DNA from 3 places in the Streptomyces sp. NPDC088553 genome. Region 1 is predicted to be linked to each of the others. Evidence: riboswitches for the same ligand, from Rfam matches in the RefSeq annotation. Region 1 holds a riboswitch; each other region holds the start of a gene.
The links. Region 1 has a riboswitch for cobalamin ahead of ACIP8Z_RS24920 (ribonucleoside-diphosphate reductase subunit alpha). Riboswitches for the same ligand answer to the same signal wherever they lie in the genome.
Positions count from the first base shown of each region.

Region 1 (3,934 bases):
AGCGCGCGCGCCTCGGCGGAGTCGAACGGCAGCTTCAGCTGGAAGAAGACGTCCTGGAGGCCCATGGCGCCCAGGCCGACCGGCCGCCAGCGGGCGTTGGAGCGGCCCGCCTGCTCGGTCGGGTAGAAGTTGATGTCGACGACCCGGTCGAGGAAGGTGACGGCCGTGCGGACGGTGGAGTCGAGGCGCTCCCAGTCGATGTCGCCGTCGACGACGAAGGCGCCGAGGTTGACCGAGCCCAGGTTGCAGACCGCGGTCTCGCCGTCGTCGGTGACCTCCAGGATCTCCGTGCAGAGGTTGGAGGAGTGGACGGTGTGGCCGGGCTCGGCGGTCTGGTTGGCCGTCCGGTTCGAGGCGTCCTTGAAGGTCATCCAGCCGTTGCCGGTCTGGGCCAGGGTCCGCATCATCCGGCCGTACAGGTCGCGGGCCGGCATCGTCTTGCGGGCCAGGCCGGCCGCCTCGGCCTTGTGGTAGGCGGCGTCGAACTCCTCGCCCCACAGGTCGACCAGCTCGGGCACGTCCGCCGGGGAGAACAGCGACCAGTCGGCGTCGGCGTTGACCCGGCGCATGAACTCGTCCGGGATCCAGTGTGCCAGGTTCAGATTGTGCGTACGGCGCTGGTCCTCGCCCGTGTTGTCGCGGAGCTCCAGGAACTCCTCGATGTCCGCGTGCCAGGTCTCCAGGTAGACGGCGGCGGCGCCCTTGCGGCGGCCGCCCTGGTTCACGGCGGCGACGGAGGCGTCGAGGGTCTTCAGGAACGGCACGATGCCGTTGGAGTGCCCGTTGGTGCCGCGGATCAGCGAACCGCGGGCGCGGATGCGGGAGTAGGAGAGGCCGATGCCGCCCGCGTGCTTCGAGAGGCGCGCCACCTGGTGGTAGCGGTCGTAGATGGAGTCCAGCTCGTCCTGGGGGGAGTCCAGGAGGTAGCAGGAGGACATCTGCGGGTGACGGGTGCCGGAGTTGAAGAGCGTGGGGGAGGACGGCAGGTAGTCGAGCCGGCTCATCAGGCGGTAGAGGGCGGCGACCTCGTCGAGCGCGCGGACGCTGTCGTCCTCGGCGAGGCCGCAGGCCACGCGGAGCATGAAGTGCTGGGGGGTCTCGATCACCTTGCGGGTGATCGGGTGGCGCAGCAGGTAGCGCGAGTAGAGGGTGCGCAGGCCGAAGTAGCCGAAGCGGTCGTCCGCGGTCGCGTCGATCGTCGCGTCGAGCCGGTCCGCGTGCAGCGCCACGAACTCGGCGGTGCGGTCGGCGATCAGACCCTCGCGGTGACCGACGGCGACGGAGGCCGAGAAGGAGAACGAGCCCTGGCCGGCCGCCTCGTCGGCGATCGTGATCGTCAGGAGCCGGGCGGCGAGCCGGGAGTACGCCGGGTCCTCGGCGATCAGACCGGCGGCCGACTCGGTGGCCAGCTCGCGCAGTTCCGCCTCGTCCGCCACGGCGCTGCGGCCGCGGAGCGCGGCGGCGGCGACCTTGCCGGGGTCGGTGTCGGGGAGATCGGCGGTGAGGTCGGTCAGGGTCCGCAGCAGCACGGTCCCGGGGCCGTCGCTCTCGACCGCGGAAGCCTCGGCGGAAGCCGGATCGGCGGGCGCGATGGTCACGTGGGGGCTCTCCCTCGCTCGGCTCGGGGCCGCGGCGGGGGAAGGCGGGCAGGCGGGCATCCGTAACGCCGGACGCGACGCTTCCACCGGCCCACTCCGCGAGGCCCGGACGTCATTGGCACCCGGAACGGACGGACCGGATGCGCTGTCGGCAGGTCCTCGGACTCACCTCGCCCGAATATGTCGTATCCGTACGAAGCACACCGTTGCGGGACAGTTCCGGATTCGCGCCGGATTCCCCTGCGTCGACAGCGAGGATGAGCATACATGTGGGGGGCGCCCCGTGCGGCACCCCCCACATGTTGTGTCGCCCCCTGGCTCAGAACTCCAAGGAGTAGGTGCGCAGGCGGTGGTCGGGGATCGGCTCCCAGTCCCGGTCCGGGGTGCGGACGAAGCCCAGACGCTCGTAGATCCGGTGCGCGGAGACCATCGTGACGTCCGTGGACAGCACGATGCGGCGGCACCCCGGGAGAGCCCGTGCGCGCTCGATGCAGGCCCGTACGAGGGCCTCTCCGACGCCCCGGCCGCGGGCCTCACGGGAGACCACCAGCATCCGGAACTCGGCCTCGCCCTCGATCGCGATGTCCGCCCACGGGGTGGCGCCGGTGGCGAAGGTCACCCCGCCGAGCAGCCGTCCGTCGGCGTCCTCGGCGACGAGCACCTCGCTCTCCCGCGCGCGCCGGGCCGTGTCCCGGAGCACGTGCAGATAGGAGTCCTCCGCCCCGTACTTCAGCAGCCCGTCGTTCAGATAGGTCCCCGCGGTGAGCTCACCGAGCGCCTCGTAGTCCTCGGGCCGTACCGCCCTGATCGTGAAGTCCATGAAGGCAGTGTCCCTCCGGACGCCCGGAGGCCCCCAACGGGTTCCGTCCGGGGACGGCGAAGGCCGCCCTGCCTCCGAGGGGAGGCAGGGCGGCCTTCGCCGGGTCCGGCGGTGGATCAGTGGGTCTCTGCGCCGACCTTCGGGAGCTTCGGGTCGACCCCGCGGTCGCCCGCGTCGGCCGTGTAGTCCTCCGGGGAGGTCTCGTCGATGCCCTCGGGGGCCTTGACGGCCTTGAGGACGAAGGTCAGGACGACCGTGACGAGGACGTTGAGGAGGAAGGCGGTGAGACCGATGTAGCCGATCTCGCCGATGCCCGGGATCTCGGCGGAGGAGCCGCCGAAGTGCGCCTGCTTCGGCGTCGATACGTTGTAGGCGGCGATCGTGCCGTACAGCATGCCGACGGCCCAGCCGGCGAGCAGCGCCCAGCGGTGGAACCAGCGGGTGAAGAGGCCGCCGACGAGCGCCGGGAAGGTCTGCAGGATCCAGATGCCACCGAGCAGCTGGAAGTTGATCGCGACCGTCTTGTCCATGGTGAGGACGAAGACGAGCGCGCCGACCTTCACCAGGAGCGAGACCAGCTTGGAGACCTTGGTCTCCTGCGCCGGGGTGGCGTCGGGCTTGATGAAGTCCTTGTAGATGTTGCGGGTGAAGAGGTTGGCCGCGGCGATCGACATGATCGCGGCGGGCACGAGCGCGCCGATGCCGATGGCGGCGAACGCGACGCCCGCGAACCAGTCCGGGAACATGGTCTCGAAAAGTTGCGGGATGGCGAGCTGGCCGTTCTCGACCTTGATCCCGGCGGCGATCGCCATGAAGCCGAGCAGTGCGAGCAGGCCCAGCATCAGCGAGTACAGCGGCAGGATCGTGGTGTTGCGGCGGATGACCTCACGGCTCCGGGACGACAGCGTCGCCGTGATGGAGTGCGGGTACATGAAGAGCGCGAGCGCCGAGCCGAGCGCGAGCGTCGCGTACGTCCACTGGCCGGCCTCAGCCGGGACAAGCCCGCCCACCTTGTTGGTGGTGAACTTCTCGTTCGCCGTGGCGAAGATCTCGTCGAAGCCGCCGAGCTTGATCGGGATGTAGATGATCGCCACCGCGATGACGATGTAGATCAGGGTGTCCTTGACGAAGGCGATGAGCGCGGGGGCGCGCAGTCCCGAGGAGTACGTGTACGCCGCGAGGACACCGAAGGCGATGAGCAGCGGCAGGTCCTTGATGAACCAGTGGGTGTTCTCGCCGCCGCCGACGCCCATCACGTCCAGGACGGCCTGGATGCCGACGAGCTGGAGCGCGATGTACGGCATGGTGGCGAGGATGCCGGTGACCGCCACCGCGAGGGAGAGGCCCTTGGAACCGAAGCGGCCGCGCACGAAGTCCGAGGTGGTGACGTACCCGTGCTTGTGCGAGACCGACCAGAGGCGCGGCAGGAAGGTGAAGATCAGCGGGTAGACCAGGATCGTGTACGGCACGGCGAAGAAGCCGGCCGCGCCCGCCGCGTAGATGGCCGCCGGGACGG
Region 1 covers NZ_JBIVMG010000007.1:236,283-240,216, forward strand. The annotation lists gene ACIP8Z_RS24920 (ribonucleoside-diphosphate reductase subunit alpha) at 1-1,598, opposite strand, end outside; cobalamin riboswitch at 1,731-1,869, opposite strand; gene ACIP8Z_RS24925 (GNAT family N-acetyltransferase) at 1,918-2,418, opposite strand; gene mctP (monocarboxylate uptake permease MctP) at 2,535-3,934, opposite strand, start outside.

Region 2 (3,934 bases), on a different contig from region 1:
CGACGACGGACTCGCGCACCGCGCCCCGCAGCGAGACCCGGAGGCCGTCCTCCTCGTCGATGCCGAGCCCGTGGGCGTACGGCAGGACGCCGAAGGTCCGCCGTCCGGTGAGTCCGCGCAGCATGTCCAGGCCCGGTTCGAGCAGGGTCACGTCACCGCGGAACTTGTTCACGAGGAAGCCGGCGATCAGCTCCTGGTCCTCGGGCGCGAGCAGCGCCGTCGTGCCGAAGAACTGGGCGAAGACCCCGCCCCGGTCGATGTCGCCGACCACGACGACGGGCAGCCGCGCGGCCCGCGCGATGCCCATGTTCACGATGTCGGTGCGCCGCAGGTTGATCTCTGCCGGGCTGCCGGCGCCCTCGCAGATCACGGCGTCGTACGTGCTCCGCAGCTCCTCCAGGCACGCGAGGACGGGCTCGAAGAGCTCCTTCTGCCGCCCTCCGTGGTAGCCACGAGCGCTGAGCTCGCCGACCGGCTTGCCCATCAGGACGACCTGGCTGGACCGGTCGCTGCCGGGCTTGAGCAGGACGGGGTTCATCAGCGCGGTCGGTTCCACCCGCGCCGCCTGCGCCTGCATGGCCTGGGCGCGCCCGATCTCGGCCCCCTCCCGCGTGACGAAGGAGTTGAGGGACATGTTCTGCCCCTTGAACGGGGCCACCTTCAGTCCCTTGCGGACCAGCCAGCGGCAGATGCCGGCCGTCACGACGCTCTTGCCGGCGTCGGACGTGGTCCCGGCGACGAGCAGTCCCCCACCCCTCATGCGTTCCTCCGCTTCCGGGTCGACGCGGCCAGGGCGCCGATGATCAGCCGGCCGCCCACACAGGCGGCCAGAGTGAGTCCGGTGACCCGGCGCGACAGGCGTACGGCCCGGTCGATGTCGGTCACCTCGACGGCCCGTCCCTCCCCGTTGAGCACCGGACGGTGCTCGATCCGGCCGCCGTACGACAGGGTGCCCCCGAGGCGTATGCCGAGGGCGCCCGCGAAGGAGGCCTCGACGGGGCCCGCGTTGGGGCTGGGGTGCTTCGCCGCGTCGGCCCGCCAGGCCTTCAGAGCACCGCGCGGGTTGCCGCCGGCGACGGTCGCGAGGACGGCCGTCAGCCGTGCCCCGGGCCAGCCGGCCACGTCGTCGAGCCGGGCCGAGGCCCAGCCGAAGCGACGGTGGCGCGGCGACTTGTGGCCGACCATGGCGTCCAGGGTGTTGACGGCCCGGAAGCCGACGAGGCCCGGTACGCCCGCGACCGCGCCCCAGAACAGGGCGCCGACCACGGCGTCGGAGGTGTTCTCGGCGACCGATTCGACGACCGCGCGGGCCATCGCGGGTCCGTCCAGGGACTGCGGGTCGCGCCCGCAGAGATGCGGCAGCCGCTCCCGGGCGACGTCCAGGTCCCCGGCGGCGAGCGCGCCGCCGATCGCGCGGGCCTCCCGCCCCAGGGTCGTACCGCCGACGACGGCCCACACGGAGGCGGCGGTCAGGGCGACGGCGGCGGCCGGCCGGTTCCGTACGGCCCGGGCGGCGAGCGCTCCGAGGGCGACGGTGGAGCCGGCGCAGACGGCGGTGTGCAGGGCGCCCCAGCCGCGGTGGTCGTGGTGGAGGCGGTTCTCGACCGCGGCGGCCGCCCGGCCGAACGCGGCGACGGGATGTCCGCGGCGGGGATCGCCGATGAGCAGATCGACGGCGAGACCCGCGGCCGCTCCGTACGCGAAGACACCAGTGGTACTGCTGCGGCCGGGCATGGCGCATGTCCTCACTCAGGGTCCGCGCCCTGGATCGACGTGACCGGCGGCGTGAGTTCCTGACTCCCGGACCCTTCGGATCCGGTCACAGTGGCGGGACCGCGCCGGATTCGCACCGGACTTCCTCTACTGCCGCCGTAATGGCCTCGGCAGTCCACCACGGCCCGAGAACAGCCGTCAACTCACCCTTGACCTGCAGCGAGTCACTGTGCGAAGCACCACAGACACGGCGACGGGGCGGCCCGCACCCGAAGGTGCGGACCGCCCCACCGGTCACGCTCGGACCGTCAGACGACGATCAGGTAGATGCCGTACGCGACGGCCGCCGCGCACAGGGCGAAGCAGGCGTACGCGGCGGTGCGGGCCAGAGCCGCGGAGCCGCCGCGGGCGGCGGCCTCCTCCTGCTTGGTGAGGCCGACGATGCCGAGGGTGAAGAGGCCCACGAGGGCGACGGTCGCCACGAGGCTGACTCCGAAGACGGAGCCGAGAGCTGCCCAGTCGATCTTCATGTCGTTCGTTCCTTAGACCGCGGCGGCGGGGGCCGGGGGAGCGGTCGGGTCGGTGGGGGCCGGCGCGGGGATGGTCGCCTTGAGGTCCTGGTCCGCGACGGCGGCGACGGAACCGGCGGCCGGCGGCGGGGTGACGGCCGCCATGGCGGTGGTCACGACGCCCGCGGGCTCGCTGTCGAGGTCGTCGGCGGTGACGTTGTTGTGGTCGACCGGCTTGCGGCGGGAGAGCGACCAGATGACGCCGGAGCCGGCGACCAGCAGGACCGCGACGGCGGCGATGCCCCAGGGGCCCTGCTTGGTGAGGAACTCGGCGCCGGCGCCGACCACGGCCGCGGCGGGCAGGGTCAGACCCCAGGCGACGAACATCCGGGTGGCGGTCGACCAGCGGACGACACCGCCCTTGCGGCCGAGACCGGCGCCCATCACGGCACCCGAGCAGGACTGGGTGGTGGAGAGCGAGAAGCCCAGGTGCGAGGAGGCGAGGATGACCGTCGCGGCGCTGGTCTGGGCGGCGAAGCCCTGCTGCGGCTGGAGGTCGGTGAGGCCCTTGCCCATGGTGCGGATGATGCGCCAGCCACCGAGGTAGGTGCCGAGGGCGATGGCGACACCGGCGGAGACGATGACCCACAGCGGAGGGTTCGAGCCGGGGGCGACGACACCCTGGGTGACCAGGGCGAGGGTGATGATGCCCATCGTCTTCTGGGCGTCGTTGGTGCCGTGGGCGAGGGAGACGAGACCGGCGGAGGCGATCTGGCCGGCCCGGTAGCCCTTGGCCGTGGCCTTCGCCTCGGGGTTGGCCTTGATCCTGTACGTCAGCTTGGTGGCGGCCATCGCGGCGAGGCCGGCGACGAGCGGCGCGGCGACGGCCGGGATGAGGACCTTGGTGACGATGGTCGGGCCGTTCACGGCCGACCAGCCGGCCGACATGACCGCGGCGCCGATGAGGCCGCCGAAGAGGGCGTGGGAGGAGCTGGACGGGAGCCCGAGCAGCCAGGTCAGGAGATTCCAGAGGATGGCGCCGACCAGCGCGGCGAAGATCACCTCTGTACGAATGCCTTCTTCGTTGATGATCCCGCCGGAGATCGTCTTGGCGACCTCCACGGACAGGAACGCGCCGACGAGGTTCAGCACGGCGGACATGGCCACCGCCGTCTTCGGCTTGAGAGCACCGGTCGAGATGGTCGTGGCCATCGCGTTCGCGGTGTCGTGGAAACCGTTCGTGAAATCGAACACGAGAGCTGTCACGACCACAATGGCGAGCAGCAGCGTGATGTGTTCCATTTACCCAGGCAATCGTTTGACGTCAGTGGCTGGACGAACGTAAGCAACCTGGGTGAACGGAAGGTGAACTGGGTCGGGCGGTGTGGTGTCTCGAACCGGTGTCAAGAGATTCCGCTTACGGTCCCGTCCCGCGAGCTGTCCACGATGCGGTCACCCCGCAACCCCGGGTAATCCGGGCCATCGCCGGGCACATGCGACCTGCCCCGGTTCCTCCTCGGTCACCCGGTTCCGGTCCCTGGACGGAACCATCCGACCGGGGGACCCCGCGGACGAGACCCATATCACTCCCCGGAGGGCTCCCGGAGGACCCGGGAGACCCCGCGGCGCCGACCCCCGTCCGTACTCCTCCTCCGGCCTCCCGGCCGGGGCCGTACGGGTCCCACCGGTGGCAGTCCGCCCCCACCCTGCCG
Region 2 covers NZ_JBIVMG010000012.1:56,799-60,732, reverse strand. The annotation lists gene ACIP8Z_RS32515 (cobyric acid synthase) at 1-760, opposite strand, end outside; gene ACIP8Z_RS32510 (cobalamin biosynthesis protein) at 757-1,734, opposite strand; cobalamin riboswitch at 1,767-1,909, opposite strand; gene ACIP8Z_RS32505 (hypothetical protein) at 2,022-2,243, opposite strand; gene ACIP8Z_RS32500 (anion permease) at 2,256-3,524, opposite strand.
Region 2: it holds a riboswitch for cobalamin, as region 1 does, so the genes downstream of both, ACIP8Z_RS32510 (cobalamin biosynthesis protein) here and ACIP8Z_RS24920 (ribonucleoside-diphosphate reductase subunit alpha) in region 1, are expected to answer to the same signal.

Region 3 (3,934 bases), on a different contig from region 1:
CGCCGTCGTACCGCAGCGGCTTCGCCACCTCGGCGAGCGCCTCCGCGCCCGTCGCGTCCTCACGGACCTGCGCACAGCCGACCTTCACCGGCTTCTCCGGCGGGGCCTCGCCGGGCGGCGCGTCCGCCGGGCCGCCGAAGTCGACGACGACCGCGACCCGCTTCGTGCCGTCCTTCTTCTCCACGCCCCCGCAGATCCCCGTGAAGTCGGGGGCGACGGACGGCCGGGAGGTGTCGTTCGTGCCGTTGCTGATGGCGAAGCGGAAGCCGATCGCGTCGCCGTCGGCGGGGCGTGCGGTCGCCGGACCCTGGGTGGCGTACGCCCAGGGCTTCCCGCCGTCGCTCTCCCAGAACGACCAGTAGCGGTAGCCGGCGGCCTGCGCCGGAGCCGCCGCGGCCACGACCGCGGTGAGCGTCAGGAGCGCCCCGGCCGCGGCTCCGGCGGTACGGGAGCCACGCCGTCGGGCACCGTTCCCTCGGGCACCGTTCCCTCGCGCGGCGGTCACTTCTTGCGGCCGCTCACGAGGAAGCCGATGCCGACGCCGACGACCATGCCGATGCCGATGATCCACCAGATGTCGAAGCCGAGGCCGCCCTCGTCGTCACTCGTGGAGGAGGCCGAGGTGTCCGGCGTCTTCGGCGCCGGGCCGGTGGCGTTGAGCTGCTCCACCAGGTCCGCCGTACCGAACTCGCGCGGGTCCGTCTCCGTCGCCCGCGCGGCCAGGATCAGCTGCGCGTACGCGGCCGGGCCGCCGCCCTTCGCCCAGGCGGCGGAGTTCTTCTCCAGCCACTCCACGGCGGGCTTCGCCTCCTTCGAGGCGCCGGCCGCGGCGAGCGCGACGACCGCGTCGGCGGTGTTGCCGACGTCGGGCTGCTCGGTCGTGTCGGTGGCGCCCGGCATCGGCGGCAGGGTCAGGTGGCCGGTCTTCGCGAGGGCCTTCGCCAGGTAGGAGGCGCCGTTGAGCGCGGCCCGCTCGACCGTCGGCTTCGACAGGTCGTTGCAGACCGGCGGCTGCTCGGGAGAGGCCTTGGTGGCGGTGACGTTCTTGCCGAGGCCCGCGAGGGTGGCCGCGGCGGTGGCGTCGGCGTTCGCGAGGAGCTTGCCGGCCTTGTCGGGCTGGTAGGCGAAGGCCCCCGCGCCCTCCTTGTCCGAGCAGGGCAGCGCGAAGGAGAGGAGCGCGTCGTAGGGCGTACGCCCCTCGGCGGAGGTGAACAGGGTGGGCCGCAGGCCCGTCGCGGCGAGCGCGCCGATGACGACCGAGGTGGAGTTGGCGTCACTGGCGCCGCCGGGGCTGTAGCCCCAGCCGCCGTCCTTGTTCTGCACGGTGCGCAGCCAGTCGGAGCCCGCCTTGACGGCCTTGTCGATCGTCTCGGGGGAGGCCGACTGCCCCCGGACCGCGCGGAGCCCCTGCACGGCGATCGCCGTGGCATTGGTGTCCCGCATGGTCTTCGCGTCGCAGGGCGTCGTGACGTCCGCGCGGTACGAGCTGAACGAACCGTCCGCGCACTGCTGGCCGAGCAGCCAGTCCACGGCCTTGTCGGAGGGCTGGAAGCCGGTGGAGCGCTGGGCGAGGAAGGCGAGCGACTGACGCCAGACACCGTCGTACGTCGGGTCGTTCTTGCCGTACAGACCGTCCGGGATCGTGACGGCGGAGGGCGTGGGGGAGGGCGCGGTGGTGGCCGCTCCCGCCACCCCGGCCGCTCCGGTGCCGAGCAGGACGGTGGCGGCTGCGAGCGCGGTGGCGCCGCGGCGGACGGTGTTCATGGGGCCCTCTCCTGCGGCCGGGCACCGGCACGCCTCAGGGGCACCAGGCTCCGGCTCCGTATTCCTCGACGGTGCCGGCGGTCACGTCCCGGACGGGGCATTCCGACTTACGACTCCTTGGGCAGGAGTTGTTCACGGTTGCGGGTCAGTGCCGGAGTTCCACCGGCTTCCCCCACGTACGGGCATGATGACGACCCGCCCACTCTACCGGCCCGTATGCCCGCGGCCCGGCGGGTGCGAGGCGCCTCACACCGGGCTTCGCGGGTACGGCCGGCGGGCCCGTGCCGCGGGCCTCGCGGGCGCGCCGCCCGGGGAGGGGCCGCTGTTGCCGGCGTCGCCCTCTACTGGATCGCGCTGGTCGGGGTGCTGACCCTGCACCTCCTCCGGTTCCTGTTCGTCCACAACGTCTACGACTACGGGGACGGCGATGGTCGGCACTACCTGTGGTGGGTGGCCATGCCGGTGATGATCCTCGGCGGAGGGCTCTCACCGGTCGTCCTGATCGCGGCGGTCGTCCGCCTCGTCAAGGCCTGACGCCTCACACGGCCACGTACTGGACGGGTTCCGTCCCCTGCACCGCCTCCGCGCGGCCGAGTTTCACCAGGCGGCGCAGGTGCGCCTCGGCCTCGCTGACGGCGATGTTGCGGGAGCCGTAGGGGATCTGGTCCCAGGGACGGTTCCACTCCATCCGCACGGCGAGCTGCCAGGGGGTGAGCGGGGTGGCGAGCAGGCCGATGAGCCCGGTGAGCCGTTCCTCGTGGTGGTCGAGGAGTTCACGGACCCGGCCGGGGGCGTCGGTGAAGGCGTGCTGGTGGGCGGGGAGGACCTCGGCGACGCCGAGGCGGCCGATGCGTTCGAGGGAGTCGAGGTAGTCGCCGAGGGGATCGGTGACGGTGGAGTCGTCGGGGTCCTCGTACAGCCCGATGTGCGGGGTGATCCCGGGCAGCAGATGGTCGCCGGAGAAGAGCCGGCCGTGGCCGGGCAGCCGGGAGGGGTGCTCCTCCTCCAGGTGGAGGCAGACGTGGCCGGGGGTGTGGCCGGGGGTCCAGATCGCGCGCAGCCGCCGTCCGGCGAGGTCGAGGAGCTCGCCGGGGACGATCTCCCGGTCGGGGAGGGCGGAACGCAGCCCGGGCAGGGTGCGCATCCGCCCGGAGGCGCGGGCGGCCCGCAGGGGGCCGAGGTGGTCCTCGGGGGCGCCGACGGCGGCGAGCTTGCGGGCGAGGTAGTCGAGCCAGGTACCCGGCTCGGCCTCGCGGGTGCGGCGCACGACGTCGGTGTCGGCGGCGTGCATGGCGATCCAGGCCCCGGACGCCTCGCGGACCTTGCCGGAGAGGCCGTGGTGGTCGGGGTGGTGATGGGTGATGACGACACCGTGGACGTCCGACACGTCGATGCCCAACGCGGCGAGCCCGCCGGTGAGTTCGGCCCACGAGGCCGGGTCGTCCCAGCCGGTGTCGACGAGGACGGGCCCGCGGTCGGTGTCGAGCACGTGGACCAGCGTGTGCCCGAGCGGATTGTCGGGGATGGGCACCCGGAGCGACCAGACGCCTCCGCCGTGCTCGGTCACCTGGGGCATGGGTCCCTGCATGGATCCCTCATCTCTCCACGGCGGTACGGAATCTCTCCACGGCGGTGCGGAGCGTGCTCGCCCATTGCCCACTATAACTAGAACTGGTATCAGTTCTGAGGCATCGTCAGGGAATTCATCTCCTCATGAAGGCGGCGGTCATGACCGAGCTTGTGGAGCACGGAAAGCTGTTCATCGGCGGGGAGTTGACCGACCCGCTCGGCGCGGACGTCATCGAGGTCGTCTCCCCGCACACCGAGGAGGTCATCGGACGCGTCCCGCACGCCTCCACCGCCGATGTCGACCGGGCCGTGGCGGCCGCCCGCCGGGCCTTCGACGAAGGGCCCTGGCCCCGGATGACGGTGGAGGAGCGGATCGCCGTCGTCAGCCGCATCAAGGACGCGATCGCCGTGCGCCACGAGGAGATCGCCCGCTCCATCAGCGCGCAGAACGGTTCCCCGTACTCCTGGTCCGTCCTCGCCCAGGCGCTCGGCGCGATGATGGTCTGGGACGCGGCGATCACCGTCGCGCGCGACTTCACGTACGAGGAGCGGCGCGGCGGCATACTCGGCCCGCTGCTCGTCCGGCGCGAGCCGGTGGGTG
Region 3 covers NZ_JBIVMG010000004.1:95,243-99,176, reverse strand. The annotation lists gene ACIP8Z_RS13515 (SCO2322 family protein) at 1-400, opposite strand, end outside; gene ACIP8Z_RS13510 (prenyltransferase/squalene oxidase repeat-containing protein) at 502-1,764, opposite strand; cobalamin riboswitch at 1,841-1,979, opposite strand; gene ACIP8Z_RS13505 (hypothetical protein) at 2,128-2,298, shown strand; gene ACIP8Z_RS13500 (MBL fold metallo-hydrolase) at 2,303-3,340, opposite strand; gene ACIP8Z_RS13495 (aldehyde dehydrogenase) at 3,493-3,934, shown strand, end outside.
Region 3: it holds a riboswitch for cobalamin, as region 1 does, so the genes downstream of both, ACIP8Z_RS13510 (prenyltransferase/squalene oxidase repeat-containing protein) here and ACIP8Z_RS24920 (ribonucleoside-diphosphate reductase subunit alpha) in region 1, are expected to answer to the same signal.